Regions from separate parts of the Streptomyces sp. NPDC058678 genome, predicted to be linked through region 2. Evidence: riboswitches for the same ligand, from Rfam matches in the RefSeq annotation. Region 2 holds a riboswitch; the other holds the start of a gene.
The links. Region 2 has a riboswitch for cyclic di-AMP ahead of ACFWWR_RS18690 (M23 family metallopeptidase). Riboswitches for the same ligand answer to the same signal wherever they lie in the genome.
Positions count from the first base shown of each region.

Region 1: it holds a riboswitch for cyclic di-AMP, as region 2 does, so the genes downstream of both, ACFWWR_RS16970 (hypothetical protein) here and ACFWWR_RS18690 (M23 family metallopeptidase) in region 2, are expected to answer to the same signal.

Region 1 covers NZ_JBHXSG010000016.1:24,467-39,519, forward strand. Annotated here, with positions in the region: gene ACFWWR_RS16895 (LuxR C-terminal-related transcriptional regulator) at 1-311, shown strand, start outside; gene ACFWWR_RS16900 (helix-turn-helix transcriptional regulator) at 274-1,296, opposite strand; gene ACFWWR_RS16905 (helix-turn-helix transcriptional regulator) at 1,293-2,303, opposite strand; gene ACFWWR_RS16910 (5'-nucleotidase) at 2,458-2,673, shown strand; gene ACFWWR_RS16915 (hypothetical protein) at 2,670-3,005, shown strand; gene ACFWWR_RS16920 (pyridoxamine 5'-phosphate oxidase family protein) at 3,238-3,651, opposite strand; gene clpB (ATP-dependent chaperone ClpB) at 3,784-6,381, shown strand; gene ACFWWR_RS16930 (hypothetical protein) at 6,439-6,930, opposite strand; gene ACFWWR_RS16935 (YbjN domain-containing protein) at 7,089-7,616, shown strand; partial or broken gene ACFWWR_RS16940 (ATP-binding protein) at 7,781-8,249, opposite strand; gene ACFWWR_RS16945 (DUF397 domain-containing protein) at 8,194-8,337, shown strand; partial or broken gene ACFWWR_RS16950 (hypothetical protein) at 8,418-9,016, shown strand; gene ACFWWR_RS16955 (pyridoxal phosphate-dependent aminotransferase) at 9,028-10,230, opposite strand; gene ACFWWR_RS16960 (hypothetical protein) at 10,563-11,246, opposite strand; gene ACFWWR_RS16965 (hypothetical protein) at 12,620-12,775, opposite strand; cyclic di-AMP (ydaO/yuaA leader) riboswitch at 13,220-13,430, shown strand; gene ACFWWR_RS16970 (hypothetical protein) at 13,438-13,677, shown strand; gene ACFWWR_RS16975 (pentapeptide repeat-containing protein) at 14,109-15,053, shown strand, end outside.
Region 2 covers NZ_JBHXSG010000018.1:107,103-122,155, reverse strand. Annotated here, with positions in the region: gene ACFWWR_RS18705 (GNAT family N-acetyltransferase) at 1-53, opposite strand, end outside; gene ACFWWR_RS18700 (HPr family phosphocarrier protein) at 232-513, shown strand; gene ACFWWR_RS18695 (GntR family transcriptional regulator) at 640-1,332, opposite strand; gene ACFWWR_RS18690 (M23 family metallopeptidase) at 1,614-2,378, opposite strand; cyclic di-AMP (ydaO/yuaA leader) riboswitch at 2,391-2,558, opposite strand; gene ACFWWR_RS18685 (M16 family metallopeptidase) at 2,775-4,178, opposite strand; gene ACFWWR_RS18680 (M16 family metallopeptidase) at 4,175-5,524, opposite strand; gene ACFWWR_RS18675 (DNA topoisomerase (ATP-hydrolyzing) subunit A) at 5,914-8,370, shown strand; gene ACFWWR_RS18670 (CobW family GTP-binding protein) at 8,367-9,458, opposite strand; gene ACFWWR_RS18665 (DUF6082 family protein) at 9,821-10,375, shown strand; gene ACFWWR_RS18660 (hypothetical protein) at 11,142-11,378, shown strand; gene ACFWWR_RS18655 (citrate synthase/methylcitrate synthase) at 11,552-12,718, opposite strand; gene ACFWWR_RS18650 (citrate synthase) at 12,842-14,140, shown strand; gene ACFWWR_RS18645 (sucrase ferredoxin) at 14,151-15,053, shown strand, end outside.

The DNA of each region.
Region 1 (15,053 bases), on a different contig from region 2:
GCCTCGCGATCCCGCTCACCGCCCCCCTGCCCGACACCGGCATCGAGGGCATCTCGCACCGGGAGCAGTCCATCGCGTCGCTGCTCGCGGAGGGCCACCAGGACGCGGTGATCGCGGAGCGGCTGGGGATAAGCGTCCGCACCTGCCGGGCGCACATCGCGCGGCTGTCGGAGACGCTCGGCGCGGCCAGCCGAACGCAACTGGGTGTCCGTATCGCCCAGGTGGGCCTCGACGGCGCCTCCCACGCGGCCGACGTGGGCTCGGGGCCGGCCCTCACCCTTCCTGATCAAGGATCCCGGCCCGTCCGATGAGGTAACCGAGCTGCGCCCTGCTCTCGCTGCCGAGGGTGGAGGCGAGTTTGGCGATGTGCTCGCGGGCGGTGCGGATGTTCAGGCCGAGGCGGTCGGCGATGACGGCGTCGGTGTGGCCCTCGACCAGGAGGGCGGCGATGGCCCGTTGGCGGGGCGTGATGCCGTTCATGGCGGTCTGCTGGACGGCCTGGGGGTACATGGGGGTGGCCAGGCGCCAGAGGCGGTCGAAGGTGACGGCCAGGAAGGTGACGATGGCCGGGTGGCGGATCTCCAGGGCCAGCGTCCGGTCCGCGTTCGCCGGGATGAAGGCCACCACACGGTCGACGATGAGGATGCGCTCCGTCACCTCGTCCAGGGAACGGGCTTCCACGTCACCCCGCAGTTCTTCGTAGCGGCGCAGGACGGTCGGCGCGTGGCGGAGGGTGTGCTGGTAGAGCGTGCGGATGCGGCCGCCACGATCGAGCAGAGCCTGGTCGCGGACCACCGCCTCGTCGATGACCCCGGGGGTCAGGCGGGTGTGGCTCGTGTGCGGCTGGATGGCGAGGAGCTCGCCCGAGGTGTCGGCCATGGCCTGGGCTATGGCCCGCCTGATGCGGTCGAGGCCGCTGAGGACGGTGACCGAGGGGGTGCTCCCGGTTCCCGTGCCGCGGCCGTCGATCCGCATCAGCGGTTCGAACATGTCCGCCAGCCGCTGCTCGCGCCTGCGCTCGTCCGCGATGCGTTCCTCGGCGGTCCGCAGCATCCGGTGCAGGGCGACGGCCGGAGCGACGGGCTCCAGCCGGTTCAGGTCCGCCACGGCGGGGTGCAGGAGCCCGAAGTCGACCAGACAGGGCGCCGCTTCCGCGTCGGCCGCGCTCACGTGCCCTTCGCGCAGGGCAGTCTCGTACAGCTCCCTCGCCGCCACGCACAGGTCTTCCACGCCGTGTTCCCGGTGCGGCGCGCCCACTTCCTCCGTCGTCGTCGCAGGCGTGTGGGCCTCGCTCACGGATGACCGTCTTCCTTCGGGCCCGCGTGATCCTGGTCCAGGATCCCCGACTGTGCGATGAGGAAGCCGAGTTGTGCCCGGCTCCCGCTGCCCAGGGCCGCGGCGAGCTTGGCGATGTGGGCGCGGCAGGTGCGGACGTTCATGCCGAGGCGCCTTGCGATCGCCTCGTCCACGTGGCCGTCGATGAGGAGCTTGGCGATGGTCCGCTGGACGCCCGTGATGCCCTCGGGCGTCGATTCGTACCGGACCTCGTCCATGAGGGGGGTCGCTCGCTGCCAGAGCTGCTCGAAGACCTTGGTGAGGTACTGCACGAGACCGGGGTGGCGCAGTTCCAGGGCGACCGTCCGGTCGTCCTGTGCGGGGATGAAGGCGACCGTGCTGTCGCAGATGATGAGCCGCTCGATGAGTTCCTCGAGCGTGCGGATCTCCACCTTGGCACCGGCCATCTGGTCCATGTAGGCGTAGGTGCTCTGGCTGTGCCGGACCGTGTGCTGGTAGAGGGTGCGCATGGAGATGCCGCGCTCGATCAGCGGCTTGCTGCGCTTCAGCGCCTGGCTGAGGATGTGCTCCGGCCGGCTGCCGCCGGGCTGGACGGTCAGGACCTCGGTGCGGGCCTCGGCGATCGCCACGTCGAGCGCCGAGTGGATGCGGTCGATGCCTTCCAGCACGGTGATGGCGTGCGTGGTCGCGGGTTTCTGGGCACTGATCTCCAGGAACGGCTGGAAGGTTCCGGCGAGGTCGAGGGTGAGCCGACGTCGGTCCTGGATCTCGCGTTCCAGGGGCTGGAGTTGCTGCGCCAGCACGACGGACGGCGGAACCGGGCGGAGCCACTGTGCGTCGTCCGGGTCGGGGTGGAGCAGCGCGAACTCGAGCAGACACGGGGCAGGTTCGACCTCACGGCGAGAGACGCGTCCTGCGCCGAGGGCGGTGGCATAAATACGCGCACCTTCCGCGCATAGGTCGGCTATGCCATGCGGATGTGCCCCTTTTGTGCTCTTCGATGGCAAATCTCCACCCCCCAGGGTCCTGAACGTGCAGGAACATGATGCATCTCTTGTGTGGCATTGACGTGCCTGAATGAGCCATCGTCTTGTTTCACGGGGGAGAGGAAGCCATCAAGTGAGGACGAAGCCGACTATGAAAAAGAGAATGCTTCGCTCGGTGCTTGCCACTGCCTTCGTTGTTGCGCTGGCCAGCGGTGCGGCCGGTCCTCTCGACGTCGGCTGGGCGAGTCCCACTGGAGAGGCGAGCACGGCCGCGGTGAAGGACGTCGGCTGGTCGACCGTCGCCGGTGGCAGTGGCGACGTCGGCTGGGGGGTCACCCTCGGTGCCAGTGATGACGTCGGCTGGTCCACCCCGGCGGACGCGGACGCATGACCACTCCACCCGACGACCGCTCCTTCCGCCGCGAAATGGCCACCGCCTACCGCTCCGGCTGGCACTTCATCGACCTCGTCACCGCGATCCCCCACGCCGGTGACTCGTTGATGGTGACCGTCTTCGGTGAGCCGGTCGTCGTGACGCGGGACGAGGACGAGGACGTACGGGCCTATCGGTGTCTGCGGCGGCCCCGGGGCGCGCCGCAGCCCGTGCGGTGTGCCATCCGGTACGGAATGATCTTTGTGAACCTGGACCAGCGGGACCATCGACTGGTGGAGCAGGACGCTCCGCCACAACGGACCATCTCAGCCACCCCCCGCAGTGCCTGACGCGATTCCCCCGTCGTAACAGATCGCTCAGGTGCTTCCCCCCGCAGCGGCGTCACCGTGACCTGAACACGGTGACGCCGCTGCAGTTTGGGGACATTTACGGGTCTCGGGCGAATCCGTGTGTGGCCGAAAGTGATCGATCTTGCGTGCGGTGCGGACCCCGGCAGCTCTGTGCGGGTCCTGGAGGGCCTCCGAGGCCCACCGCCCGGTCCTTTCGGCGGCGGGGCCCTCCTCAGCCGCGCCCCATCGCCCGCGTCAGCTCGATCTCGATGACCACGCGTGTCGGGTTCGGGCGCGGTGGGTGCCCGTAGCGCTCCTCGTAGCGGCGCTCCGCCTCCGCGACCCGTTCCGGCCCCGTGCGGACGAACGCCCGGCCCTCCAGGGTGGCCCAGCGGCGGCCGGCGACCTGGCAGACCGCGACTAGGGCGCCCGCCGGGCCCGCCGCCAGGATGTTGCGCACCTTCGTGCTGCCCTTGTCCGTGATCACCCGAGCGAGCCGGCTCTCCGGGTCGTATGTCACTCCGACCGGAACCACGTGCGGGCTGCCGTCGGGGCGGGGTGTCGTCAGGGTGCACAGGTGCCGTTCGCGCCAGAAGCTGAGGTACGGCGCGTCCGGGGCACCCGGGTCCTGGGGATGTGCGGCCATGCCACCGAACCTAGCCGTCCGGAGCCTCCCCGTGGCCACCTTGAGTGGAATAGACTCAAGTTTGTGTAGGTTAATTGAGTCAGTGTGACGGGACGGCTGACGCAAGGACGCCAGGAGGAGGAGACAGCGAACGTGGACGCCGAGCTGACCAACCGGAGCCGGGACGCCATCAACGCGGCCGGCAACCGGGCCGTGACCGAGGGGCACCCCGACCTCACCCCGGCCCACCTGCTCCTGGCCCTGCTCCAGGGCCAGGACAACGAGAACATCGTCGACCTGCTGGCCGCCGTCGACGCCGACCAGGCCGCCGTGCGGGCCGGCGCGGAGAAGGCGATCGCCTCGCTGCCCAGCGTGACCGGGTCCACCGTCGCGCCCCCGCAGCCCAACCGCGAGCTGCTCGCCGTGATCGCGGACGCCCAGGAGCGGGCCAAGGATCTCGGGGACGAGTACCTCTCCACCGAGCACCTGCTGATCGGCATCGCCGCGAAGGGCGGCCCGGCCGGCGACGTACTCTCCGGGCAGGGGGCCACGGCGAAGAAGCTGTCGGAGGCCTTCCAGAAGGCAAGGGGAGGACGCCGCGTGACCACCGCCGATCCGGAGGGCCAGTACAAGGCCCTGGAGAAGTTCGGGACCGACTTCACCGCCGCCGCGCGGGAGGGCAAGCTCGATCCCGTCATCGGGCGGGACCAGGAGATCCGCCGGGTGGTGCAGGTGCTGTCCCGCCGGACCAAGAACAACCCCGTGCTCATCGGCGAGCCCGGCGTCGGCAAGACCGCCGTGGTCGAGGGGCTCGCTCAGCGGATCATCAAGGGCGACGTGCCCGAGTCCCTCAAGAACAAGCGGCTCGTCGCGCTCGACCTCGGCGCCATGGTGGCCGGAGCCAAGTACCGCGGTGAGTTCGAGGAGCGGCTGAAGACCGTCCTCGCCGAGATCAAGGACTCCGACGGACAGATCATCACCTTCATCGACGAGCTGCACACCGTCGTGGGCGCCGGCGCCGGCGGGGACTCCTCGATGGACGCCGGGAACATGCTCAAGCCCATGCTCGCGCGTGGTGAACTGCGCATGGTCGGCGCCACCACCCTGGACGAGTACCGAGAGCGCATCGAGAAGGACCCGGCGCTGGAGCGCCGCTTCCAGCAGGTGCTGGTCGCCGAGCCGAGCGTCGAGGACACCATCGCGATCCTCCGCGGCCTCAAGGGGCGCTACGAGGCCCACCACAAGGTGGTGATCGCGGACAGCGCGCTGGTCGCGGCCGCGACCCTCTCCGACCGGTACATCACCTCCCGCTTCCTCCCCGACAAGGCCATCGACCTGGTCGACGAGGCGGCATCCCGCCTCCGCATGGAGATCGACTCCTCGCCCCTCGAGATCGACGAACTCCAGCGTGCCGTCGACCGGTTGAAGATGGAGGAGCTCGCGCTGGTCAAGGAGACCGACCCCGCCTCGCGCGAGCGCCTGGAGCGGCTGCGCCGCGATCTCGCCGACAAGGAGGAGGAACTGCGCGGCCTGACCGCCCGCTGGGAGAAGGAGAAGCAGTCCCTCAACCGCGTCGGTGAGCTGAAGGAGAAGCTCGACGAACTGCGCGGGCAGGCCGAACGCGCCCAGCGCGACGGCGACTTCGACACCGCCTCCAAGCTGCTGTACGGCGAGATCCCCACCCTGGAACGGGACCTGGCGGCCGCCTCGCAGGCAGAGGAGGAGGCATCCAAGGACACCATGGTCAAGGAGGAGGTCGGCGCCGACGACATCGCCGACACCGTCGCCGCCTGGACCGGCATCCCCGCCGGACGCCTCCTGGAGGGCGAGACCCAGAAACTCCTGCGCATGGAGGAGGAGCTGGGCCGTCGCCTCATCGGCCAGACGGAGGCCGTGCAGGCGGTGTCGGACGCGGTACGGCGCACCCGCGCCGGCATCGCGGACCCCGACCGCCCCACCGGCTCCTTCCTCTTCCTCGGCCCCACCGGCGTCGGCAAGACCGAACTCGCCAAGGCACTCGCCGACTTCCTCTTCGACGACGAGCGGGCCATGGTCCGCATCGACATGAGCGAGTACGGCGAGAAGCACACCGTTTCGCGGCTCGTCGGCGCGCCCCCCGGTTACATCGGCTACGAGGAGGGCGGCCAGCTCACGGAGGCGGTGCGGCGGCGGCCGTACAGCGTCGTCCTGCTCGACGAGGTCGAGAAGGCGCACCCGGAGGTCTTCGACATCCTCCTCCAGGTGCTGGACGACGGCCGCCTGACGGACGGCCAGGGCCGAACGGTGGACTTCCGCAACACGATCCTGGTCCTCACCTCGAACCTGGGCAGCCAGTTCCTGGTCGACCCGATCACGAGCGAGGCGGAGAAGAAGGAGCAGGTGCTGGAGGTGGTCCGGTCCTCCTTCAAGCCGGAGTTCCTGAACCGGCTCGACGACCTGGTCGTCTTCTCGGCCCTGTCCAAGGACGAGCTGAGCCGGATCGCCCGCCTCCAGCTCGACCGCCTCACCCAGCGGCTGGCCGAACGCCGCCTCACCCTGGAGGTCAGCGACGAGGCCCTGGCCTGGCTCGCCACCGAGGGCATGGACCCGGCCTACGGCGCCCGGCCCCTGCGCCGCCTCGTCCAGACCGCCATCGGCGACCGCCTCGCCAAGGAGATCCTCTCCGGCGAGGTCAAGGACGGCGACACGGTCCGGGTGGACGTGTTCGGGGACGGCCTGATCGTCGGGCCGGCGACCGGCAAGACGCTCTGAGCGGACGGACGACACGGGCGGGGATGCCGGCCTTCCCGGCCCCCGCCCGGGTCACGGTCACAGCGTGAACGCCACGAACCGCACCCGGGACCAGTCGGGCCCGTCGTGAGTGATGTCCACCTGTACGGCGCCGTGGTCGCCAAGCTCCCCGGGGCCCAGGTTCAGGCAGAGGTCGGCCGTGGCCTCGCCGCACTGCGACGTCCGCGGCTCGGGCCCGCCTCGGTACGTGGCCGCCAGCCAGTCCCGCACCTGGTCGCGGGGCATACGGAAACGGGCGTCGTAGCGGGTGTCGATGCCGGACTGCACCTCGCAGGCGGCGTCGTCCGCGCCGGAGGGCAGCTTCGCCCCGCCGAAGGCCAGCGCCTCGGCGCACGGTGCCTTCTCGACCCCCGTCCGCACGGTGTCGTCCGTGAACAGCCACAGGACGAGCAGCACGAGCGCTCCGGCCACCAGCAGGGCCGGTAACGCCAGGATCGCCGCGAACACGCCCCAGCGGGTCCTGCCGGGCGTTCGCGGCTCCGTCGCGGGTTCGTCGCCGCTCCGCGTCATGAGTTCCCCTCCGTCGGGTACCCGTCGGTACCTGCTTCCTGCTTTCCGCTTCTGCTGACCGGATCATGTCAGCCCAGGGCTGACAGACTCGCCGGGGCTTGCCACCCCCCTCCCCGCATGGGGGAGGATGGCAGGATCCGTACGAAGGGAAAATCACGGTGACCATCGACCCGTCCTCGATTCCGAACTTCGGGGGCCAGCCCGAGCCGCAGCCGCAAGGACCGGCGGGCCCCGTCGTCCCGGATCAGGACCTCGTGAAGCAGCTCCTCGACCAGATGGAGCTGAAGTATGTCGTCGACGACGAGGGAGACCTCGCGGCGCCGTGGGAGCAGTTCCGTACGTACTTCATGTTCCGTGGTGAGGGAGACCAGCAGGTCTTCTCGGTGCGGACGTTCTACGACCGCCCCCACAAGATCGACGAGAAGCCTCTGCTGCTGGAGTCCATCGACGACTGGAACCGGCGCACCCTGTGGCCCAAGGTCTACACGCACACGCATGACGACGGCACCGTCCGTCTGATCGGCGAGGCGCAGATGCTGATCGGCACCGGCGTCAGCCTGGAGCACTTCGTGTCCTCCACGGTCAGCTGGGTGCGGGCCGCCATCGAGTTCGACAAGTGGCTCGTCGAACAGCTCGGCCTCGAGCAGGAGGTCAACGACGCGGAGAAGCCCGAAGAGGACGAGTAGGTCCTCCCGGGCCTTAGCGGTCCGTAGCGCCCGTAGCGGCGAAGGAGAGCCCGGCCAGGGCGCCGACCACCACGGTCGCGTGCCAGGGCCGGGCTCTCGCCGTCCGAAGGGGGCGCCCCCCCTTCCCGGTGGTCTCCGCGCGGCGGCCGCGCCGCCATCAGCTCTCACGGGTGAGTCGCTGCCTCGACGGCTACCTCCGCCCGTACCGTCTTGCCTACGGGCGGGCGGCGCCGACCCCCAGCGCACGGCCAGGACGTCCAGGAGGAGCAGCCCTCGGCCGGACTCACCCTCGGGGGACGACGAGGGCGGCACCGCGGGCGGCCGCTTCGCGGAGGCGGCGTCCGCGACCTCGATGTGAACCAGGCCCGCCGCCGCGTCGAGAGCGAGCCGGAGACCGAAGTCGCGTCCGCGGACTCGGCCGTGCTGTACGGCGTTCGCGGTGAGTTCGCCGACGAGGAGGCCGACCGTGCACGACGCGTCCGACGCCGGCGGGTAGCCCCACTCCTCCATGCGCCGGACGGCGCGGTGCCGGGCGAGTTGCGCACCTCGCGGTGAGCTGCAATCAGGAAGGGGGCGACTGCGTGGAGGTGGCCGACGGGTTCCGGGGGCCGTCGTCCCCGTCCGTGACAGCAAGGTCCCGCACGGTCCGGGGTTCTGCTTCGAGGCCGCCTCCTGGACCGCCTTCATAGGCGAGTTGAAGGCCGGGCACCGCCGTCCCTGAGGCGGCCGGCCCCCGGCCGCCGTCCGCGTTCCGGGCTCCCCGGGCCCTTGTCCGCGAGGGTCCGGCGGGCCACTGACCTCCTGAAAGAACCGGGAGAAAGAACTACCCGCCCACCCGCCCTCCCCGACTTCACGGTGATCTCCAACGCCCTCGCCCAGCGACGCGGAAGCGCGGTCACGGTCGGCGTCGCGGCGTACATCTCCTCGCTGCCCGACGGCTCCTCCGTGACCATCACCACCCTGTGCGAGCACTTCAGCGAGGGGGAGATCCTCATCTCGCGAGCGCTCAGGGACTTGGAAGCGGCCGGATTCCTGGAGCGCCGCCGCGAGCGAACGCCCACCGGGCAGGTCCGTACCCGAACGTACTTCTACGACGTACCCGGCGGTGGCCCGGATCCGGACCCGGACGGGCCTCCGGGACTGCCGAAGCCGCCCCGCCCCCGGAAGTCGCTGCAGCCGAGAAAGCCCCGCCCGTTTCGGCAACCACCACCGAAGCGGCGCCCGCCCCCGCCCGGGACCAGCCGCAGAAACCGGCGTCACTCTCCGACGCCGACCCCCAGGCAGTCGCCGTTCTGACCTCGCTCCGCCGCGTCGATCCGCGTCTCGTCCTGTCCGAGCAGGAGGCCGTGCGTCTGGCGCCGGCCGTCGGACAGCGGCTCGCGGCCGGTGTCGGACCCTCCCACGGTCCGTCTCAGCCCGCCAGCGTCTTGAGCCGGGTCACCGCCTCCTCCAGCACGGTCGTCTTCTTGCAGAACGCGAAGCGGACGAAGGGCGCGCCCGCGTCCCGGTGGTCGTAGAAGACTGCGTTCGGGATGGCGACGACGCCCGCGCGCTCGGGCAGCGCGCGGCAGAAGGCGAAGCCGTCCTTCTCGCCCAGGGGGCGGATGTCGGTGGTGATGAAGTAGGTGCCCGCGGGCCGGAACACCTCGAAGCCCGCCTCCGTGAGGCCCGTGGCCAGCAGGTCCCGCTTCGCGAGCATGTCGTCACGGAAGGCGGTGAAGTAGCTGTCGGGGAGCGCCAGCGCCTCGGCGACGGCGTGCTGGAAGGGCCCCGACGCGACGTACGTCAGGTACTGCTTCGCCGAACGCACCGCGCTGACCAGCCCCGGGGCGGCCGTCACCCAGCCCACCTTCCAGCCGGTGAACGAGAACGTCTTGCCGGCCGAGCCGATCGACACCGTCCGCTCGCGCATCCCCGGGAAGGTGGCGAGGGGCACGTGCTCGGCCTCGCCGAAGACCAGGTGCTCGTACACCTCGTCCGTCACCACGAGCAGATCGCGCTCGACGGCCAGCTCGGCGATCGCGGTGAGCTCCTCGCGGGTGAGGACCGTGCCGGTCGGGTTGTGCGGGGTGTTGATCAGCAGCAGCCGGGTGCGGTCGGTGACGGCGGCGCGCAACTCGTCGAGGTCGAGGCGGAAGGTGGCGCCTTCCTCGTCGACGTGGGGGCGCAGCGTGACCGGCACGCGCGTGCCGCCCGCCATCGCGATGCAGGCCGCGTACGAGTCGTAGTACGGCTCGAGGGCGACGACCTCGTCACCCGGCTCGACCAGCGCGAGCAGCGCGGCGGCGATGGCCTCCGTGGCGCCGGCCGTGACCAGTACCTCGGTGTCGGGGTCGTACGACAGGCCGTACCGGCGTTCCTGGTGGGCGGCGATCGCGGTACGCAGCTCCGGGACGCCCGGGCCCGGCGGGTACTGGTTGCCGCGGCCGTCGCGCAGGGCCCGTACGGCCGCCTCCCTGATCTCCTCGGGCCCGTCCGTGTCGGGGAAGCCCTGGCCCAGGTTGATCGACCCGGTTCGCAGGGCGAGGGCGGACATCTCGGCGAAGATCGTCGTCCCGAACTCGGCGAGCCGGCGGTTGAGGAGGGGGCGTGCGCTGGAGGTCATGCCGGTCATCCTGCGCCCAAGCTCTGGAGTTCCTCAACTCACCTTCGGGGATGGGCGCCTGTGCTGGTGAGCGGTGCACCGTCTCTGAGCAGGGGGAGGACTGTCGTCGACTGTCGTCATCTGTCGTCGTGGGCCGCCCTCGGACGGCCCACAGACGGCCCGGCGGCCCACCTCGAAATGAGAGACCCGAGACCCGAGCGTCCCATCCGAGCCTCTTGGGTCGTTGGCGTCTCGCAGCCGTCCGGCACCCAAATGCTCACGGCGACGGAGCTTGGACGAGACCCGGCAGAGTGATCAGGCGGAAGATCGAGGATTTCCGACTGTGTCTAATGGTGCCGATGCTACTCGGAAGCGGGAAGGAGCAAGACTTCAGGCTCCACAATGAGCCCCCGGTCTTGAAATGACTCAAGCTGACGCATGGGCTGGAAGAACTTTTCTTCCAGCCGTTGCCGAATCTCGGCCTCGCTGTAGCCGGCCTGAAGCAGAAGAGCTACGAAGTCACTCACGGCATCTACTTCCGCCTTCGTCGCGGCAGCCACAAGTTGACGCTTTTCGGTTTCGTTGCGATAGGAGTAGTCTTTCTTGCGCTCGTGCCTATCATTGAGGTATTCGCGAATCTGCTGGAGGGGATTCAATACGCCCAGGAACTCCCATACTCCCGGGGAGTCAACGTGTGCCGACATGAACACCAAGCGGTGAGTAGTGGCTAGATAATCAGGAATATAATCGCCAGTATAGACGCGCTCTGGGGCGCGGCTGCGAGGTCCCAAAGCGAGCGCTACGGCTCCTCTGATTTCGCCGATTTCGGAATATGCAGCATTTAGGGCTTGGAGGAGGCTGCACAGGTCATCGACGGGTATTCCGGATTGGCTCTCGAACCTAAAGACACCGAATTGCGTGTCTGTCGCTGAGGCCTCGTCCTCGTCCTCGTACGCGTAGTCCTCGTACTCCTCCTCCTCGTCCTCATATGCATTCTCTTCTTCCGGCTCTTCTTCTTCTGCTTCTCGATGTGGGTGCGTAGCCATGGCGACCTCCTACTGGCGCAGACAGGGCACACTTTACTGGCGACGCCAATGGGGTGCGATTTCAGAGAATTATCGCTAGGCCGAATGGCTGAATTGGTCCCTCGACTTGCCTTCGGGAATTGGCACCTGCGCCGGTATCTGACGTCCCGCCCCTGAGCAGGGGGAGAGTGGTCGGCAACTGTCGTCGTCGGCTGCCCTCGGACGGCCCCGGCTGAGCCGGGGCCGTCTGGGTCTTTTAAGCTCAGCCCCCTCGATGCGAACTATCGGCGAGGCGGTCACTGAGGTCTTTTCGGCTCGCCATCGGTGGTCCTGCGGCAGGTGGCGGTCGGCCGCGGTCGGTGTGGTTGCTGTACTTCGCTGCTGTACCGCACCCATTGCGGCCACCTGCTGGGCTGACGAGCTGCCCGAGACGCCGCCATGGCCGGGCCACATCAGTGCCCTGATGACCCGAGCAGCAACGCCGACGGTCGGTCGGGCCGTAGCACATGCATGGATTGGGCCCTTCACGTACCACAGCGACCCCGAGAAACGACTCGTCATGGCACGTCGCTATTACACAATCCCCCCGCATTCGCCATCGCAGCAGACATACGCCTCGCCATCGAAGGTAAGGATTTCACAATCCTGCGTCGAAGCACCGCCGTCAAATCTCCGCGCGGGGGGAGTGGACAGTGCGTCCAGCCGAGCGCGAGCCAAGGAGGACTGCATCCGAGAATACAGACCCAAAAAGAACGCCACGTCCTGTCGCAATTCACTGGGCCACTTGAACGTGACCTTGACAAGAGGGTGTTCGTGGTCTTTGCATCTGATATTTCTCAGATGAGCGAAAGATTCAACTATCTCGATCGGAAGCGACAGCCAGTCCTCACACGAGAGTGACGTTGTGAAGCTCACAACCGACGAGGACCCTTCAACAGTCTTCACCATGCCAACAATTGACATTTCTTTAGGGTCGGGCAATTCGCCAGTCGACAGCTTGGCCAGAAATTCCTCAGGGCTATGATCGCGCATCCGAAGCACTTCCAGTTCTACTGGCTACGTAGAGGGTGATACCGCTGCATCGGGGCATGCGATAATTCTGCTTCCAGGCTAGTCCGACTCCCCCTGGTGTGCATCTTCACCAGTCTGGGTCGACTTTCGGGGGCCAGATCCCAGTTACGGGTATCGGGACCCTGATTGCGAGTTACGCGTAGGTTCCCGCCACGGCCACGCCCACGGACGCGCCCACGACGGCCGCCACCTGCTTGCATCCGCCTGATCCCCAACCGGGCAGGCCACGGACGGGGGCCGTTCTCACGCGCACTGCCCGTCAATCACCGTGGTTCCCCGTCAGTTCCCGGCCCATCGGGCACGGTAGGGGCACAGCGGGGGTGCTAGGCCTTCAACGCTCGACGGAGCAGACAGATGATCGCTACTCGCTCGCCTGTAATGGCCTTACCTTCGCCGACCGAGAGGTGCTCCAAGCGCCATCCCTCGCGCTCGATGTCCTCGATCTGATCATTGACCCCGGTCAGCGCACCCGTGGTCATCGAGGCGTTCGTAGGGGTTCACGGGCCAGGTCGGAGGGGGCGCGCGTACGGCGGTGAACAGTGGCGGCCGCCGGCGTACTGGACAAAGACCAGGACAACGAGCCGAAGCTGAAGGCTCCGGAAAGGGACTGTACGATCCGTACGTTTTTTGCTGCCGTTCCCTGCATGCCGAAAACGGGAATCTGAATCAAGGCGCACCATCCACGTGCCCGTATCACCAGGTCGGCTAGCCCGCCTGATCTCAGTGCGCCCGCGCCTCGTTCGCATCTTCACACCTGACGGAACATCAACTCCAGGTTGACCAAAAGGGGATTGATCGTTTTTCACTGCCGAACAGGCTGGTGGTGACCATCCCCACCAAACGTCCGGTTTCGTTGGGACTTTCGAGGTGGCGTGCGTCACGATCTCTTCCACGACAAGCCCCCGTCACAGGCGACGGGGCCATCTGAGCGGACGCCGAGTCCTGCTGCTGCCCGGATGCTCTGTCGACAGGAGTGGATCGGCAGGAGTGGAGGACCCAAGCACGACGGGTCGCCGGAGCGGTCACGCCATGACCGAACGAGCAGCCCTTGGGGTGAAGCCGCGTCAGCGGCCGGGCAACTTCGCCAGCCCGAATCCGACAGGTCATCCTTCACAGGCGGCTGACGAAGGCTGAGCGAGCCATGACGGCAACGCAGAACAACCCGCAACTCTCGGGGCCCGGGAACGAGTCCTCGAGGAACAGGAAGACGGAAGCCGTGATCACGGTCCTGGTCGCGATCATCGGCGGATGCTTCGCGGGCATCCTCCGTCGAACGATGGAGGGGGTCTCGTACTACGAGGCCATCAGCACAGGGGCTCTAGCTGCACTCGGGCTGGGCGGTTTCATCTTCGTGGTCTTGACCTACGTCAACAGGTCTTGATCAAGAGCACATCGGCGGTCGGCTAACCTCCACCACCCTTCGGAGGCGCCAACGGGAAGGTCTGATCTTCACGGTGATCCTGTAGGAGACGCGGACAGGTTGAGAGAGGTCTTGGCATCCAGACCAGGACCTCTCTTTTTTATGATTGCGCTCGGTGAGCGCCGCCAGCATCGCGTATGATCGCGGCCCCTCTGCTCGAAGACGACAGGCGGAGGGCCGCGGTTTTCAAGAGCGTCGCACTGAGATGTACGGAAACCGTCCTGACCTGCAAAGACGGTCATTGAGGGCCTCAATGCCCAGTCTTTGGCCCACGCATAGCCCACTGAGGGGAGGATCTCCCCACTCTGGCCTTGAGTCTGCTTCCCTTGATCAGACTGTCCGAGATGGCGCAACTCCCGGACACCTCTGCGCGGATGAGGTACCGATAGGGCATGAGTGATCCGTCGTCGACTTCCCAGCCTCCAGACTGGCCTCACTGCGGATTCAGGGCCAACTCTCCTGACGATCCCATTGGGTGCCGTGGCCACGTCGCGGGGACCTACGATGCATGTCTCGCGCACCTGGAGCCAGGTGAATACCACGATTTCCTGTCCTCGCTACGTCCTGGCGACGATATCGACCTACGTGGAACTCGCTTCGCCGGGTCGATGCTTCGCGATCTGCTCCACGCCACCGAAGACGAAGAATCTAATGCACGTATACGCCTCGCCAATTTCGAAGAGTGCACCTTTGAGGGGAATATCGATTTTAGCGATTCACTTTTTGAGCATTTAGCGCTCTTCAATAGATGTAAATTTCGAGGGCTGGCGGACTTTAATCGAGCGACCTTTCAAGGCGGAAGCATATTTGCAGAATCTGAATTCACTCGCGCGAGTTTCGTGCGTGCCATCTTTCAAGGTGTAGGGCATTTCAAAGAGTGCACGTTCGGCAATGCAGACTTCACCGAGACGACGTTTCAAAGTTTCGCGCAATTTGACGATTCAGAGTTCCTTGACACTTGCACCATAACGGCCACCTTTGAAGATGACGCCACATTTATCCAAATTAAAAGCGCCAAGGAGATCGACTTCTCATACTCGTCCTTTAATGGCGCGGCCGCATTCGCCAGATCCGAGTTCACCGGGCAAGTCAAATTTGATTCGGTCAGATTCGTGCGCCAAGCCAGGTTCGACGGCGTCTCTTCATCGGGTCCGGGTGCACTCTCTGTCCACAGTGCGCAATTCACTGAATCGTGCATCTTCACTGGCGCCAGCCTGCAATACGCAATTTTCGAGAATACCACTTTTGGGTCGCGCGCGGATTTCAACGACTGCTCATTTTCAGATAGAGCGAACTTCGCCGGTTGCAGGTTCCGCCGAGACTTTAACCTGAAGGGT
Region 2 (15,053 bases):
ACGTCGGCTTCCCAGTGGGCGGGGTACTCGTGCCGGTCCGACGAGGTCTGCATGGGCCCCAGAGTACGGCTCGCGTACGACAACGGCGCGAGGCAGTCTGTGGAGGACGTCAGCCGGACCGAGGCCGCGGTCCGACGACACACCGGGGCGGGACGAAGGACCGCTCCGGGCATGCTTCACGATATGGGAAACTGGTCTAGACAACCTTGATACACCGAAGGGCAGCATCACATGGCTGAGCGCCGCGTCAACGTCGGCTGGGCCGAGGGTCTCCACGCCCGCCCCGCTTCCATCTTCGTCCGGGCCGCCACGGCCGCAGGTATCCCGGTGACGATCTCCAAGGCCGACGGCAACCCCGTCAACGCGGCCTCCATGCTGGCCGTCCTCGGTCTGGGCGCCCAGGGCGGCGAGGAGATCGTCCTCGCCTCCGACGCCGAGGGCGCGGATGTGGCTCTCGACCGTCTGGCGAAGCTGGTCTCCGAGGGTCTCGAGGAGCTTCCCGAGACCGTCTGACCATCCAATTAAAGGTTGCAACGAAGGGCTCGTCCGAATTATCGGGCGAGCCCTTTGCATTTCCCGCTCGCGGGCAGCAGAAATAATCCCCCGCGAATTATCCCCTCTTTGTATACGGCGCTCGTGTTAATGCCGCAGGCCCGTCATGTTTACGGGATGTTGCGAGTTCCTCACACGGTCCGGCCGCTCCCCGCCGGGGAAGCGCAGTCGGTGCGCGGTCGTCGCGCGCTCCGTGTGCAGCGCCGTGAGTGCCCGCGCGCGTTCGCTGTCGCCGCGCGCCACCGCGTCCACGATCGCGCCGTGCTCCGCCCACGACTCGACGGGGTTGGCCGGCGCCTCCACCGCGTACATCCAGGCGATCTTGTGACGCAGCTGGGTCAGCATCGAGGTCATCGCGGCACTGCCGGAGGCCTGTGCGAGCGTCTCGTGGAACCAGCTCCCCAGGGAGCGCAGGTCCTCACTGTTGCCCCGCCTGGCCCGCTCCTGCCCCAGTCGCACGAGGCCGCGCAGCACCTTGAGATGGGCCTCGGTGCGCCGCTGGGCGGCCCGCGAGGCGCCGAGCGGCTCCAGGAGCATGCGCATCTCCAGCAGGTCGGCACCCTCCTGCTCGGTGGGTTCCGCGACGCACGCGCCCGCGTGCCGCCGGGTCACCACGAAGCCCTCCGCCTCCAGCGTGCGCAGGGCCTCCCGGACGGGGACGCGCGAGACGCCGTAGCGCCGCGCGAGCAGTTCCTCGGTGAGCCGGCTGCCGCGCTCGTAGACACCCGCGACGATGTCGTCACGGATCGCCGTGCATACCGAGTGCGCCGGAATACGCATGACCGACCTCCGCTTTAATCCCCGTGAAACGTCGACGATTGACGTGTGTTCAGCGACTCTATTGCAATCAGCGGGAATTTCCGATGGCGGGCCGGAATCCATGGATATTTTTTGGACAGACGGCCGTCCGAAACACCGAAAGCCCCGGCTCGGGAGCCGGGGCTTCGGGATGCGGACCAATGGTCGTCAGACGATCACGGGCGCGGGCGTCGGACGATCACGCCGTGCGGGCGTCAGACGTTCACGCCGTGCGGGCGTCAGACGTTCACGCCGTGCGAGCGTCAGACGTTCACGCCGTGCGAGCGGAGGTAGGCGACGGGGTCCATGTCCGAGCCGTACTCCGGGGTCGTGCGGGCCTCGAAGTGCAGGTGCGGGCCGGTGACGTTGCCGGTGGCACCGGAGAGGCCTATCTGCTGGCCCGGGGTGACCGTCTGACCGACGGAGACCGCGAGGGACGACAGGTGACCGTACTGGGTGTAGGTGCCGTCGTTCATCTTGATCACGACGTTGTTGCCGTACGACCCGCCCCAACCCGCCTCGACGACCGTGCCGGAGCCGACCGCGTGGACGGAGGTGCCGCTCGCGGCATGGAAGTCGACGCCGGTGTGGCTGCCGGAGGACCAGACGCCGCCGCCGGCCTTGTAGCCGGTCGAGATGTACGAACCGGAGATCGGGGCGACGTAGGAGTTGAGGCGCTTGCGCTCGGCCTCGCGGGCGGCGCGCTCCTTGGCCTCGCGGGCCTGCTTGGCCTCGGCGACGGCCTGCTTGCGCGCGGCCTCCTCGGCCTTCCGCTGCGCCTCCGCCTCATCGGCGGCCTGCTTCTGGGCGGCCGCCTGGGCGTCGATCTGGTCGGCGACCGAGTCGCCCATGGTGATGACGGGGGTGAGACCGGTCTGCTCGACGGCCGGTTCGGCGGCGAGCGCCGGGGCGGCCAGGGTGCCGATGACGCCGGTGGTGGTGAGCGCCGCGATGCCGGCGGCCCGGGCGGTGGTGCGCTTCATCCGGCTGGGACGCCGGTGCTTCCCGGTGGCGCAGGTGAACGCCATGTGGTGGCTGGTCCTTTCCTTCCTTCTCGCCTACCGGGTTAGCTGACGGGTTCGGAGCAGGAAGGTCTCCTACGGACCCCCTCGCGGTGCGCGCGGGCGTCCGATTCACCCCAGGGACTTATGGTTTGGGTCCCCGGCTCCCCAGGCTCGCGCCATGTGGGGACTCGGCGATGACTGTCCGGTGCCGCGGCTGCGGCGCACTGCCTGACGAACAGCCCGCATGACGCTAAGCGCGGCAACTTTCAATCCCCAAACGGATCACGGCTTTTGTAGCGCATGCCACAGGGCAGACAGGCAACCTCTCCCTCAATTCGGACATACAAGGGCCCTGGCGACTCTTGAGTCACCAGGGCCCCTTGGACGCGCGCGTGCGCCCACTTTGCCGCGCGCTTGCGACTACTCCGCCGGAACGACGGTGACTTCGCCGACGCCGAGGGCCTCCACGGGCTCCTTGATCTGCGCCGCGTCCCCGACGAGGACGGTCACCAGCCGGTCGACCGGGAAGGCGCTCACGGCCGCCGCGGTGGCCTCGACGGTGCCGGTCGCGGCGAGCTGCTGGTACAGCGTCGCCTGGAAGTCGTCCGGCAGGTGCTGTTCGACCTGGTCGGCCAGCGTGCCCGCCACCGCCGCCGCCGTCTCGTACTTCAGCGGGGCCACCCCGACGAGGTTCTGCACGGCGACGTCGCGCTCGGCGTCGGTGAGCCCCTCGGCGGCGAGGGTGCGCAGCACCGTCCACAGGTCTTCGAGGGCGGGGCCGGTGTTCGGGGTGTCGACGGAGCCGCTGATGGCGAGCATCGCGGCACCCGTGGCCCCGCCGGGGGAAGAGGGGGCGCTGGAGCGCATGACCTGCCCGAACGCCCGCACACCGTAGGTGTAGCCCTTCTCCTCGCGCAGGACGCGGTCCAGGCGGGAGGTGAGGGTGCCGCCCAGGCAGTACGTGCCGAGCACCTGCGCGGGCCACACGCGGTCGTGCCGGTCGGGACCGATACGGCCGATGAGCAGCTGCGTCTGGACGGCGCCGGGGCGGTCCACGATGACGACCCGCCCGGCGTCGTCGGCGGTCACCGGCGGCACGGGGCGGGGCTCGGCCGAGGAGCCGGTCCAGGAGCCGAGGGTGTCCCCGAGCAGCGCGTCGAGGTCGATCCCGGTGAGGTCGCCGACGACCACGACGGTGGCGGTGGCGGGGCGGACGTGCTTCTCGTAGAAGCCGCGTACGACCGCGGAGTCGATGTTCTCGACGGTCTCCTCGGTGCCCTGGCGCGGGCGCGACATGCGCGAGGTCGCCGGGAAGAGCTCCTTGGAGAGCTCCTTGGCGGCCCGCCGGGACGGGTTGGCCAGCTCGTGCGGGATCTCGTCGAGGCGGTTGCGCACCAGCCGCTCGACCTCGCTGTCCGCGAACGCGGGCGCCCTGAGGGCGTCGGAGAGCAGGCCCAGCGCCTTCGCGAGACGCGAGACCGGGACTTCGAGGGAGAGCCGTACGCCGGGGTGGTCGGCGTGCGAGTCGAGGGTGGCGCCGCAGCGCTCCAGCTCGGCGGCGAAATCCTCGGCGGAGTGCTTGTCGGTGCCCTCGGAGAAGGCCCGCGCCATGATCGTGGCGACGCCGTCCAGACCGGCCGGTTCGGCGTCCAGGGGCGCGTCCAGGATCACCTCGGCGGCGACGACCTGCTGGCCGGGGCGGTGGCAGCGCAGCACCGTCAGGCCGTTGTCGAGGGTCCCGCGCTGCGGCGCCGGGAAAGCCCAGGGCTTGGCGTCGCCGGCCTGGGGCTGGGGGTGGAATTCCATCGTGGCGAGCTCGGTCACCGGGCCGCCTCCTCGTTCTCGTCCTGGTCGGCGGGGGTTTCGGGGGCGATCGGCTCGTAGACGAGCACAGCGCGGTTGTCGGGGCGCAGGCGGGCCTTGGCGACCTCCTGGACCTCTTCGGCCGTCACGTCCAGCACGCGCTGTACGGCGGTCAGGGCGAGCTGTGGGTCGCCGAACAGGACGGCGTAGCGGCACAGTTCGTCGGCGCGGCCCGCGACCGTGCCGAGCCGGTCCAGCCACTCGCGTTCCAGCTGGGCCTGGGCCCGCTCCATCTCCTCGGCCGTGGGGCCCTCCTCGGCGAACCGGGTGAGCTCCTCGTCGATGGCGGCCTCGATCACCGGCACCTCCACATCACCTGAGGTCTTCACGTCCAGCCAGCCCAGGGAGGGCGCCCCGGCCAGCCGCAGCAGGCCGAAGCCGGCCGCCACCGCCGTACGGTCGCGTCGTACGAGCCGGTTGTAGATGCGCGACGACTCGCCGCCGCCGAGGACGGTGAGCGCCAGGTCGGCCGCGTCGCACGCGCGCGTGCCGTCCTCCGGGAGCCGGTAGGCGGCCATCAACGCGCGCGCGGGGACCTCTTCCTCCACGACCTCACGCAGCTGCTCCCCCATGACGTCGGGCAGCGAGCCGTCGCGGGGTACGGGCTTGCCGTCGTGCGGTGCGATGGACCCGAAGTACTTCTCGATCCAGGCGAGCGTCTGCTCCGGATCGATGTCGCCGACGACCGACAGGACGGCGTTGCCCGGCGCGTAGTACGTGCGGAAGAACGCGCGCGCGTCCTCCAGGGTGGCCGCGTCCAGGTCGGCCATCGAGCCGATCGGGGTGTGGTGGTAGGGGTGGCCCTCCGGGTAGGCGAGGGCAGTCAGCTTCTCGAACGCCGTGCCGTAGGGGACGTTGTCGTAGCGCTGCCGGCGCTCGTTCTTGACGACGTCCCGCTGGTTCTCCATCGACTCGTCGTCGAGGGCGGCCAGCAGCGAGCCCATGCGGTCGGCCTCCAGCCAGAGGGCGAGCTCCAGCTGGTGGGCGGGCATGGTCTCGAAGTAGTTGGTGCGCTCGAAGCTGGTGGTGCCGTTGAGCGAGCCGCCTGCGCCCTGGACCAGCTCGAAGTGGCCGTTGCCCTTGACCTGGCCGGAGCCCTGGAACATGAGGTGCTCGAAAAGGTGAGCAAGGCCGGTACGACCCTTGACTTCGTGGCGCGAGCCGACGTCGTACCAGAGGCACACCGCCGCGACCGGGGTCAGGTGGTCCTCCGAGAGCACCACGCGCAGCCCGTTGGCCAGGCGGTGCTCGGTCGCTGTCAGGCCGCCGGAGCCTGCCTGTGCTGTGGCCGTGTGACCCATGGGCATGTACGTCCCTTCGATCGCGGTCGCGGTCGCTGAAACCGCGCTTTTCCTGCCGGTCCTGCCACTGTATGCAAGCGTGCGGACGGTCGGCGAAGTTCCCGGACGACGTACGCCGTCAGCGAGATCGCGTAGCCTGCGGGCAATCGCGGTCAGGCGCCCGCCCTTCAACGGGCCGGGCGGCCGGCAGTGGGCCCCGGCCCGCACTGTCAGTGCCGCGGTCCACAATGGTCGCGTCAGATCCCGTTCACGCTTCAGCAAGAGTGAGCCGAAGGGACGCGTCGATGCCGAGAGGTCGAGCGCGCACAGGCCCGCAGGGCTGAGCACGGTCGGGCCTTGGACACCGACCTCAGCGCCCCCAGGCGAACTACCAGAAACAGGAGGAGCCGGCAGCGATGGCCCGCCGCAGCACGAAGACCCCGCCGCCCGACGACTCGTACGAGGAGAAGATCCTCGACATCGACGTCGTCGACGAGATGCAGGGCTCCTTCCTCGAGTACGCGTACTCGGTCATCTACTCCCGCGCCCTGCCGGACGCCCGTGACGGCCTCAAGCCGGTGCACCGCCGCATCGTCTACCAGATGAACGAGATGGGCCTGCGCCCGGAGCGCGGCTATGTGAAGTGCGCCCGTGTCGTCGGCGAGGTCATGGGCAAGCTGCACCCGCACGGTGACGCGTCGATCTACGACGCCCTGGTGCGCATGGCCCAGCCCTTCTCGATGCGCGTCCCGCTGGTGGACGGCCACGGCAACTTCGGCTCGCTGGGCAATGACGACCCGCCGGCCGCCATGCGGTACACCGAGTGCCGCCAGGCCGAGGCGACGAGCCTGATGACCGAGTCGATCGACGAGGACACGGTCGACTTCAACCCCAACTACGACGGCCAGGAGCGGGAGCCGGTGGCCCTGCCGGCCGCCTTCCCCAACCTTCTGGTGAACGGCGCCTCCGGCATCGCGGTCGGCATGGCCACGAACATGCCGCCGCACAACCTGGCCGAGGTCATCGCGGCCGCCCGCCACCTGATCCGCTACCCGAACGCGGACCTCGAAGCCCTGATGCGCCACGTCCCGGGCCCCGACCTGCCCACCGGCGGAAGGATCGTCGGCCTCTCCGGCATCCGGGACGCGTACGAGACGGGCCGCGGCACCTTCAAGATCCGCGCCACGGTGGCCGTGGACAACGTGACGGCCCGCCGCAAGGGCCTGATCGTCACCGAACTGCCCTTCACGGTCGGTCCCGAAAAGGTCATCGCCAAGATCAAGGACCTGGTCGGTTCGAAGAAGCTCCAGGGCATCGCGGACGTCAAGGACCTGACCGACCGCGCGCACGGCCTGCGCCTGGTCATCGAGATCAAGAACGGCTTCGTGCCGGAGGCGGTCCTGGAGCAGCTCTACAAGCTGACGCCCATGGAGGAGTCCTTCGGCGTCAACAATGTGGCGCTGGTGGACGGCCAGCCCCTCACCCTCGGCCTCAAGGAGCTCCTGGAGGTCTACCTCGACCACCGCTTCGAGGTCGTGCGCCGCCGCAGCGAGTTCCGCCGCACCAAGAAGCGCGACCGTCTGCACCTGGTGGAGGGCCTGCTCACCGCGCTGATCGACATCGACGAGGTCATCCGCCTCATCCGCTCGAGCGACAACTCCGCGCAGGCCAAGCAGCGCCTGATGGAGCGCTTCTCACTGAGCGAGATCCAGACGCAGTACATCCTGGACACGCCGCTGCGCCGCCTCACCAGGTTCGACCGCATCGAGCTGGAGTCGGAGAAGGAGCGGCTGAACGCGGAGATCGCGGAGCTGACCCGGATCCTCGACTCGGACTCCGAGCTGCGCAAGCTGGTCTCCGCCGAACTGGCCGCGGTGGCGAAGAAGTTCGGCACCGAGCGGCGTACGGTCCTCCTGGAGTCGGCGGGTGCCCCGACGGTCGCCGTGCCGCTCCAGGTGGCCGACGACCCCTGCCGCGTGCTCCTGTCCTCCACGGCCCTGCTGGCCCGCACGGCGAACGGCGAGCCGTTCCCGGAGGACGCCGACGCCCGACGCACCAAGCACGACGTGATCGTCTCGGCGGTGCCGGCCACCGCGCGCGGCGAGGTGGGCGTGGTCACGTCCGCCGGACGCCTGCTCCGGGTGAACGTCGTCGACCTGCCCCAGCTCCCGGACACCGCGTCCGCACCGAACCTCTCGGGCGGCGCCCCGGTCGCGGAGTTCGTCCCCCTGGAGGGCGACGAGACGGTGGTCTGCCTGACCACGCTCGACGAGTCCTCCCCCGGCCTGGCGATCGGCACCGCCCAGGGCGTCGTCAAGCGCGTCGTCCCGGACTATCCGACCAACAAGGGCGAGCTGGAGGTCATCACCCTCAGGGAGGGCGACCGGATCGTCGGCGCGGTGGAGTTGCGCACCGGCGAGGAGGACCTGGTCTTCATCACGGACGACGCGCAGCTGCTGCGCTACCAGGCCTCCCAGGTCCGCCCCCAGGGCCGCCCGGCCGGCGGCATGACGGGCGTCAAACTCACCGAGGGCGCGAAGGTGATCTCCTTCACGGCCGTCGACCCCGCCGCCGACGCGGTGGTGTTCACTGTCGCGGGCTCACGCGGCACGCTGGACGACTCCGTCCAGACGACGGCCAAGCTCACTCCGTTCGACCAGTACCCGCGCAAGGGCCGCGCCACCGGCGGTGTCCGCTGCCAGCGATTCCTGAAGGGCGAGGACTGCCTGTCCCTGGCCTGGGCGGGCCCCGTCCCGGCGAAGGCGGCACAGAAGAACGGCACCCCGGCCGACCTCCCGGAGATGGACCCGCGCCGCGACGGTTCGGGCGTGTCGCTGCCGAAGACGGTGTCGGTGGTGGCGGGGCCGGTCTAAGCCTCGACCTGCTGGAAGGACGTGTCCTCCTGGAGGGTCTCGTCCTCCGGTTCCTGTACGTAGCGCAGAACGCCCCACATGCCGTGCTCGTCGGCGTGTGGGGCGTCGCTCTTGCACGCCTCCAGCTCCTTGCCGAGGGCGGGTGCGTCGATGCCGGAGCCGATGAGCACCAGCTGGGTGAGGCGGGCGTCTGCGGGTGCCCAGGGCTCCGGGTAGAAGCGCAGGAACCGCCCGACGGCATGCACGCCGTAACGGTTCGCGGGGTCGTCGGGCCCGAAGTCGACGTACCCCTTGATCCGGTACAGCCCCTCGGGCCTGCTGTCGAGGAACCGCATCAACCGACGCGGGTCGAGCGGTACTTCGGAGACGAAGGCCACACTGTCGTAGCCGCTGTGCAGGTGCTGGTCGCGGTCGTCCCCCGCGGTGTGATCGTGCAGGTCGTCGAAGGACAACTGCCCGAGGCGCTCCTCACTGGGCCGGCAGTCGAAGAGGAACTCGGGGTCGATGCGGCCGTAGCGGGCGGGCACCACGGCGGCCCGGTCGACGAGGGACCGGACCAGCCCGAGGACCCGCTCGCCGTCGGCGGCCCGGTCGAGCTTGTTGACGACGACAAGGTCGGCGAGGCCGAGGTGCCGGTCGATCTCGGGGTGCCGCGCGCGGGTGTCGTCGAACTCGGCGGCGTCGACGACCTCGACCAGCCCGCCGTAGACAATCCCCGGATGCTCGCTGGCGAGCACCATGCGCACGAGTTCCTGGGGTTCGGCGAGCCCGCTGGCCTCGATCACGATGACGTCGATGCCGAGGGTGGGCCGCGCGAGCCGCTGTAGGTACTCGTCCAGCTCACTGGCGTCGACGGCACAGCACAGACACCCGTTGCCGAGGGAGACCGTGGAGTCGCCGAGGGCACCGGCGACGGCCATCGCGTCGATCTCGATGGCCCCGAAGTCGTTGACGACGGCGCCGATCCGGCTGCCTCCACTGCGGTGGAGCAGGTGGTTGAGCAGTGTGGTCTTGCCGGAGCCGAGGAATCCAGCGAGCACGACGACCGGGATCTGCCGCGCCCCCGGACTCGCCGACGGGTTCGGAATCGGACGCGGGCCTGCGTTCGTCTGCGGGCTCGGCTGGCTCAACGTGCGACCCTTCTCTCACCAAAGCGCGCACCGGCTCGCAGCCCGGCGCACGTACGAGGATTGAATGCCGACCCAGGATACGAGCCGGAAGAATCCCCGCGAAGTGAACGATTGTTAGCAGCTCTTGCGGGGCAGACGTTGGGGAAGGCGCTGGACTGTGCGACCCTCGCTTCCCTCCGTGCGCCTCCTCTCCGCCTCCCCGCCGATCAGAGCCGCTCGGCATTCTGGGAGGCGGCAAGCGCCGCCCTCCGCTCGCCGGTCCCCTCCAGTCGACCCGCACTCCGACGACCGGCGGACGGCCGCCTGATTCGGGGGTTGACATGGCCACACGGAATTTTGGAGTACAGGGGTTTGGCTCCGTCGCGGCGGCGGGCCTGATGCTCGCCACCGCCACGTTGACTATGGCTTCGCGTCAACGGCGACTCGAAGAGGCCCGCCTGCAGGTGAGGCGTATGGAGCTCGAGGAAATGGCGTCCCGACGCAAGGCGCTGGCGCACCAACAGCGCATGCACTGGGAGTTGCTGGCCAAGGCCATCGACGACCCTTCCCTCGCCGAGGTCATCGACACCTACGACAAGAGCATCCCGGCCGCGAAGCGGCGGCAGTACTTCTACGCCAACGCCTGGTACGTCAACCTGTACCACCTTTACCGCTCAGGGATCCTGGACCAGGAGGGGTTGTACGGGCATCTGCGTGAGCTCTTCCAGAGCCCCCTGCTGCGGGAGTACTGGGAGGCTTCGAAAGGGCAGCGCGCCACTTTGAAGCACTCGTCGGACGAGGCCAGGATCGGGCGCATGGTCGACGGCCTCATCAAGGACCTGGACGAGGCCGAGACGGACGAGTGGTGGGTGGTGGGTACGCCACCGACAGCATGACCACCCCTCTACAGCATGACCACCCACTCCGGTCAACCCACCTGCCCCCGTGACAAGGCCGGGTGGCTTTTTGCGCTGCTGGCCACACGTGCCTCGGGGATCTCAGTACCTTGTTGCCCGTGTCCATCCATCGTTGATGTTCAACCCTCCGGCATCCCTTCAGGGTGCACAAAACCGCGTCCCTCACGTGAGGACACGTCTGTGACCTCAGTGGCGCGGGACGCACTCCCGCACTCAGGCCTTCGGGCCAGAGGGAAGCCGATCTTGAAACGCGAGCGCGGGCGGAAGGACCGACGGTGGATCCACGTACGGAAGCACGTCCAGCAGCACGTCTCCTCGGAGCGCGTGTGCGCGTCCTGCGAGGTCTTTCTCGTGATCGCATGGCTGATCGAGCACAAACCGTGGGTCTGCGCCCCAGCTGAGCGATCAGCCAGGGCTCACATCCATCACCAGGGCCTCGCCCGCCGGTCCGGGGCCCGGGCCGACTGGAGGGCGGGGTCGTTCGACATCTCGGAGTAGCCGCACGCACCGAGGTTCAGGAGCCCCAGCTACATCGAGCCATCGCCGCCGAGGATCATGGGTAATGCTGCGGTCTCGGCGACGGTGGGTGGGCACTCCCCCGACAGCGCGACCACTCCGACCGATCAACCACCTGCCCGCGACGACACGCCAGGTGATCTTTCGCCATATGGCCACTTCGCACCACCAACCCAGCTAATCTGCTGCGCAAAACTGTGCCCCCACCCATCGTTAAGGACCAGCACCCTTGAAAATCGTGCGCCGCATTGGTGTGCCTCCAAGTGCCCGTGGCAGTGCCTCAGGAGCAAACTGCCCGGACGTGTTCGAGCTGAGTGACGGCAACTTCGCCGTCATCGGCACCGAGGCCACCAAGGCGCTTGAGCAAGAACTGCCTGCCGACGCCTCGCGTGCCGACTACGAACGCATCGTCATCGTGAGCCGTGAGACCTTGATCCGCGCCAAGGCAGACATCCCCGACGCCTGACGTCACCCGCACGAGACGAGCCATCCCGAACTCGTCCCGTGCAGCTCTCCCCCCAGCCGCACAGAACCGCTGAGCGACCTGGGTACCGACCCGGCGAGCAGTCCGGCACCCCGTCCCTGCTCGATCACCACCGATGAGGCCTGGCGCCAGAACGGCACCAGGCCACACGCGCGTCAGGCGGCCCCCGGCACCGCCACCGGAGCCCCAGGCCCCACATACCGGGCCACCGGCCTGATGATCTTCGAGTCCGCCGCCTGTTCCAGGATGTTGGCGCTCCAGCCCACCACCCGCGCAGCCGCGAACGTCGGCGTGAACATCTCGCGCGGCAGGCCGCACAGCTCCATGACCACGCCCGCGTAGAACTCGACGTTGGTGTGGAGCTCCCGGCCCGGCTTCAGTTCGGCGAGGATCCGCTCGACGTGGCGCTCCACCTCGACGGCGAAGTCGACGCGCGGACCGCCGAACCGCTGGGCAACCTCACGGAGCATCCGGGAACGAGGGTCCTCCGTGCGGTAGATCGCATGACCAAAGCCCATGATGCGGTCACCGGCAAGCACCCGTTCGCGAATCCAGGAGTCGATGCGGTCGGCAGTGCCGATCGCGTCAAGGGTGTCCAGCGCACGACTGGGCGCACCTCCGTGCAGCGGGCCGGACAACGCCCCCACCGCCCCCACGAGACACGCCGCCACGTCGGCACCGGTCGACGCGATGACGCGGGCCGTGAAGGTCGACGCATTGAATCCGTGGTCAATGGTTGAAATCAAGTACTGCTCGACCGCGCGGGCAAGCTCCGGCTCCGGCTCCGCACCCGTCAGCATGTAGAGGTAGTTCGCCGCGTACGACAGGTCCTCCCGGGGCTCCACGGGGTCGAGCCCCGCCCCCAGCCGGTGCAGCGCCGTGAGCAGTGTGGGTACGGCCGCCGCCGCGACGACGGTGTCCTGACGACGACGGTCCGCATCGAGGTCGTACACCGGACGGAAGCCCTTCGCCGCGCCGAGCAGCGACAGCGCGGTGCGCATCCCGGCGAGTGGACCGGAGCCCGCGCCGGCCGCGGCGATGGCGGGCAGCGCGGCCCGCACCTGGTCGGGCAGCCGCCGCAGTGCGGCGGTCTCGGCGGCGAAGGCCGCGCCACGTTCGGCGTCCGGAAGTTCGCCCTGGAACAGCAGATGCCAGACGTCCTCGAAGCTGCGGGTCTGCGCGAGTTCGACGGCCGAGTACTGGCGGTAGTGATAGAAGCCCTCGAGCCCCCGCACGTCCCCGACCTCGGTGTTGGTGACCACAACGCCCGCGAGTCCTCGCGGTACGTCGACCAGGGTTCCTGCGGACCTGTTGACGGACATGATTCCTCCCTCGACTTGATTTAACTGTCCATGATTGACTGATTTCCTGTCAATATTGATTGAATCAATGCAGGCACATCACTATGCGATCAACAGACCGAGCTGTGGATACGGTGACCTCTTATGCGCGATCAAGAACCCCTCCCCGGCCCCGCCGGACAGCGGCTGAGCACCAAGGAGGCCGCCGAGCTGCTGGGCGTGAAACCCGAGACCGTGTACGCCTACGTGAGCCGCGGCCAGCTCACCAGCCGTCGCGTCCCCGGCGGCCGGGGCAGCACCTTCGACGCCAAGGAGGTGGAGGCGCTCGCCAGGCGCAACAGGCGGGAAGGCGGCGGAAGTTCGGGCTCCGGAGGCGAGCTGTCCGTACGGACGCAGCTCACGTTGATCGACACGGATCGCTATTACTTCCGGGGCGTCGACGCGACCGAACTGGCCGCCCGGCACTCCTACGAAGAGGTCGCCGAGTGGCTGTGGACCGGGCGGATGCGGCCCGGCGCCGGCTTCACGGCTCCCGAGGCCGCCGTCGCCGTGGCCCGCCGTGCCGTGCACGCGCTGCCCGAACACGCCGCTCCCACCGACCGTTTGCGGGTCGCGGCGATCGCCGCCTCGACCGCGGATCCGCTGCGCTTCGACCTCTCCGAGGAGGCCGTGCTCGGCACCGCGCGCGTCCTCATCCCCACGCTGGTGGCCGCCCTGCCGCCGGTCCTCCACGCCCCTGACGACCGCGGCCCCCTCGCCCACCGCCTGTGGACGCGGCTCAGCGGCCGGCCCGCCGACGAGGCCTCGCTGCGCGCCCTCGACACCGCCCTCGGCCTGCTCGTCGACCACGACCTCGCCGCATCGACCCTCGCCGTGCGGGTCGCAGCATCAGCCCGCGCGCACGCCTACGCGGCCGTCTCCGCGGGGCTCGGCGTGATCGAGGGCCCCCTGCACGGCGCGGCCAGCGGGCTCGCCCACCGGCTGCTGCTCGACGTGCTCGACCAGGGCAGCGCGGCCCCCGTGATCGCGGACGAACTGCGGGCCGGCCGCCGCATCCCGGGACTCGGCCATCGCCTCTACCCCGGCGAGGACCCGCGCGCGCGTGCCCTGTTCGGCCTCCTGGAGCAGATCCCCAGGGCCGAGCCCGCCCTCGCCGCGGCCCACGACATCGTGGCCACCACCGCCCGCCACGCTCCCCTGCACGCCAACATCGACCTGGCCCTCGCCGTCTTCACCGCCTCCACGGGCATGCCCGCCACGGCGGGCGAGACGATCTTCGCGGTGGCCCGTACGGCGGGCTGGATCGCCCACGCCCTGGAGGAGTACGGGGAACGCCCCCTTCGCATGCGCCCGAGCGGCCACTACGTCGGCCCGAGGCCTCCGCAGCCCCTCCCGGAGCAGGACACACCCCGTCCGGAAGGCGTCGGCCTCAAGTCAGGTTAGGCTCACCTCTGTGAGTACGTGCTCAACCGTCTCCCAGGAGCTCGACGAGCCCATCGCCGGGACCGCGGCCACAGCGAGGACCTGGCTGCTGCTGGAACAGCCCGGCCCCTGGGGTGCCAAGGCGCTCACTTCGAGCCACCTGGACCCCGCACTCGGCCGCGCCCTGGAGGCGGCCGCAAAGGGCACGGACGTACGCGTCGCACTGATCCGCCGCCCCGGACGGCACGCCGACAGCGGAACACCCACCACACGTCACGTGTACGCCGCTCACACCTCGCCCGGGAGCACGTGGCTGCACTCCGCCACCACCTGCGATCCGGGCCGGCTGCTCGACCTCGACTTCGCGGCGCTCGGCAGGGGCGACCACAGCACGTTCGACGCGGTGCTCGACGGGCAGGCCCACACCGGCGATCCCCTCGCGCTCGTCTGCACCAACGGCAAGCGTGACCGCTGCTGCGCGCTCCTGGGCCGCCCGCTCGCCGCCGAGCTGGCCGCGTCCGGCGTCGAGGGCACCTGGGAAGTCACCCATCTGGGTGGTCATCGTTTCTCACCGACGCTGCTTGTCCTCCCCTACGGATACGCCTACGGCCGGGCTGAGGCCCATGCCGTCAAGGAGATCCTGCACAGCGTCCAGGAGGGACGGATCGTCGTGGCGGGGTGCCGTGGGAACTCGGCCTGGGAGCGACCCGGCCAAGCGGCCGAGCTGGCCGTGCGCACGGCCACCGGCGAGTACGCGGCGGACGCCCTCGCGGTCGTCCGCACGGAGGGCGCGGCGCCGTGCTGGGAGGTGACCGTCGCGCACGCCGACGGACGCCACTGGCGGGTCGTCGTGGCCCAGGGCGCGTCCCTGCCGCCGCGCGCGGAGAGCTGCGGGACGTCGGTGCTCGGCTCGCCCGCGCGGATGGACGTGGTA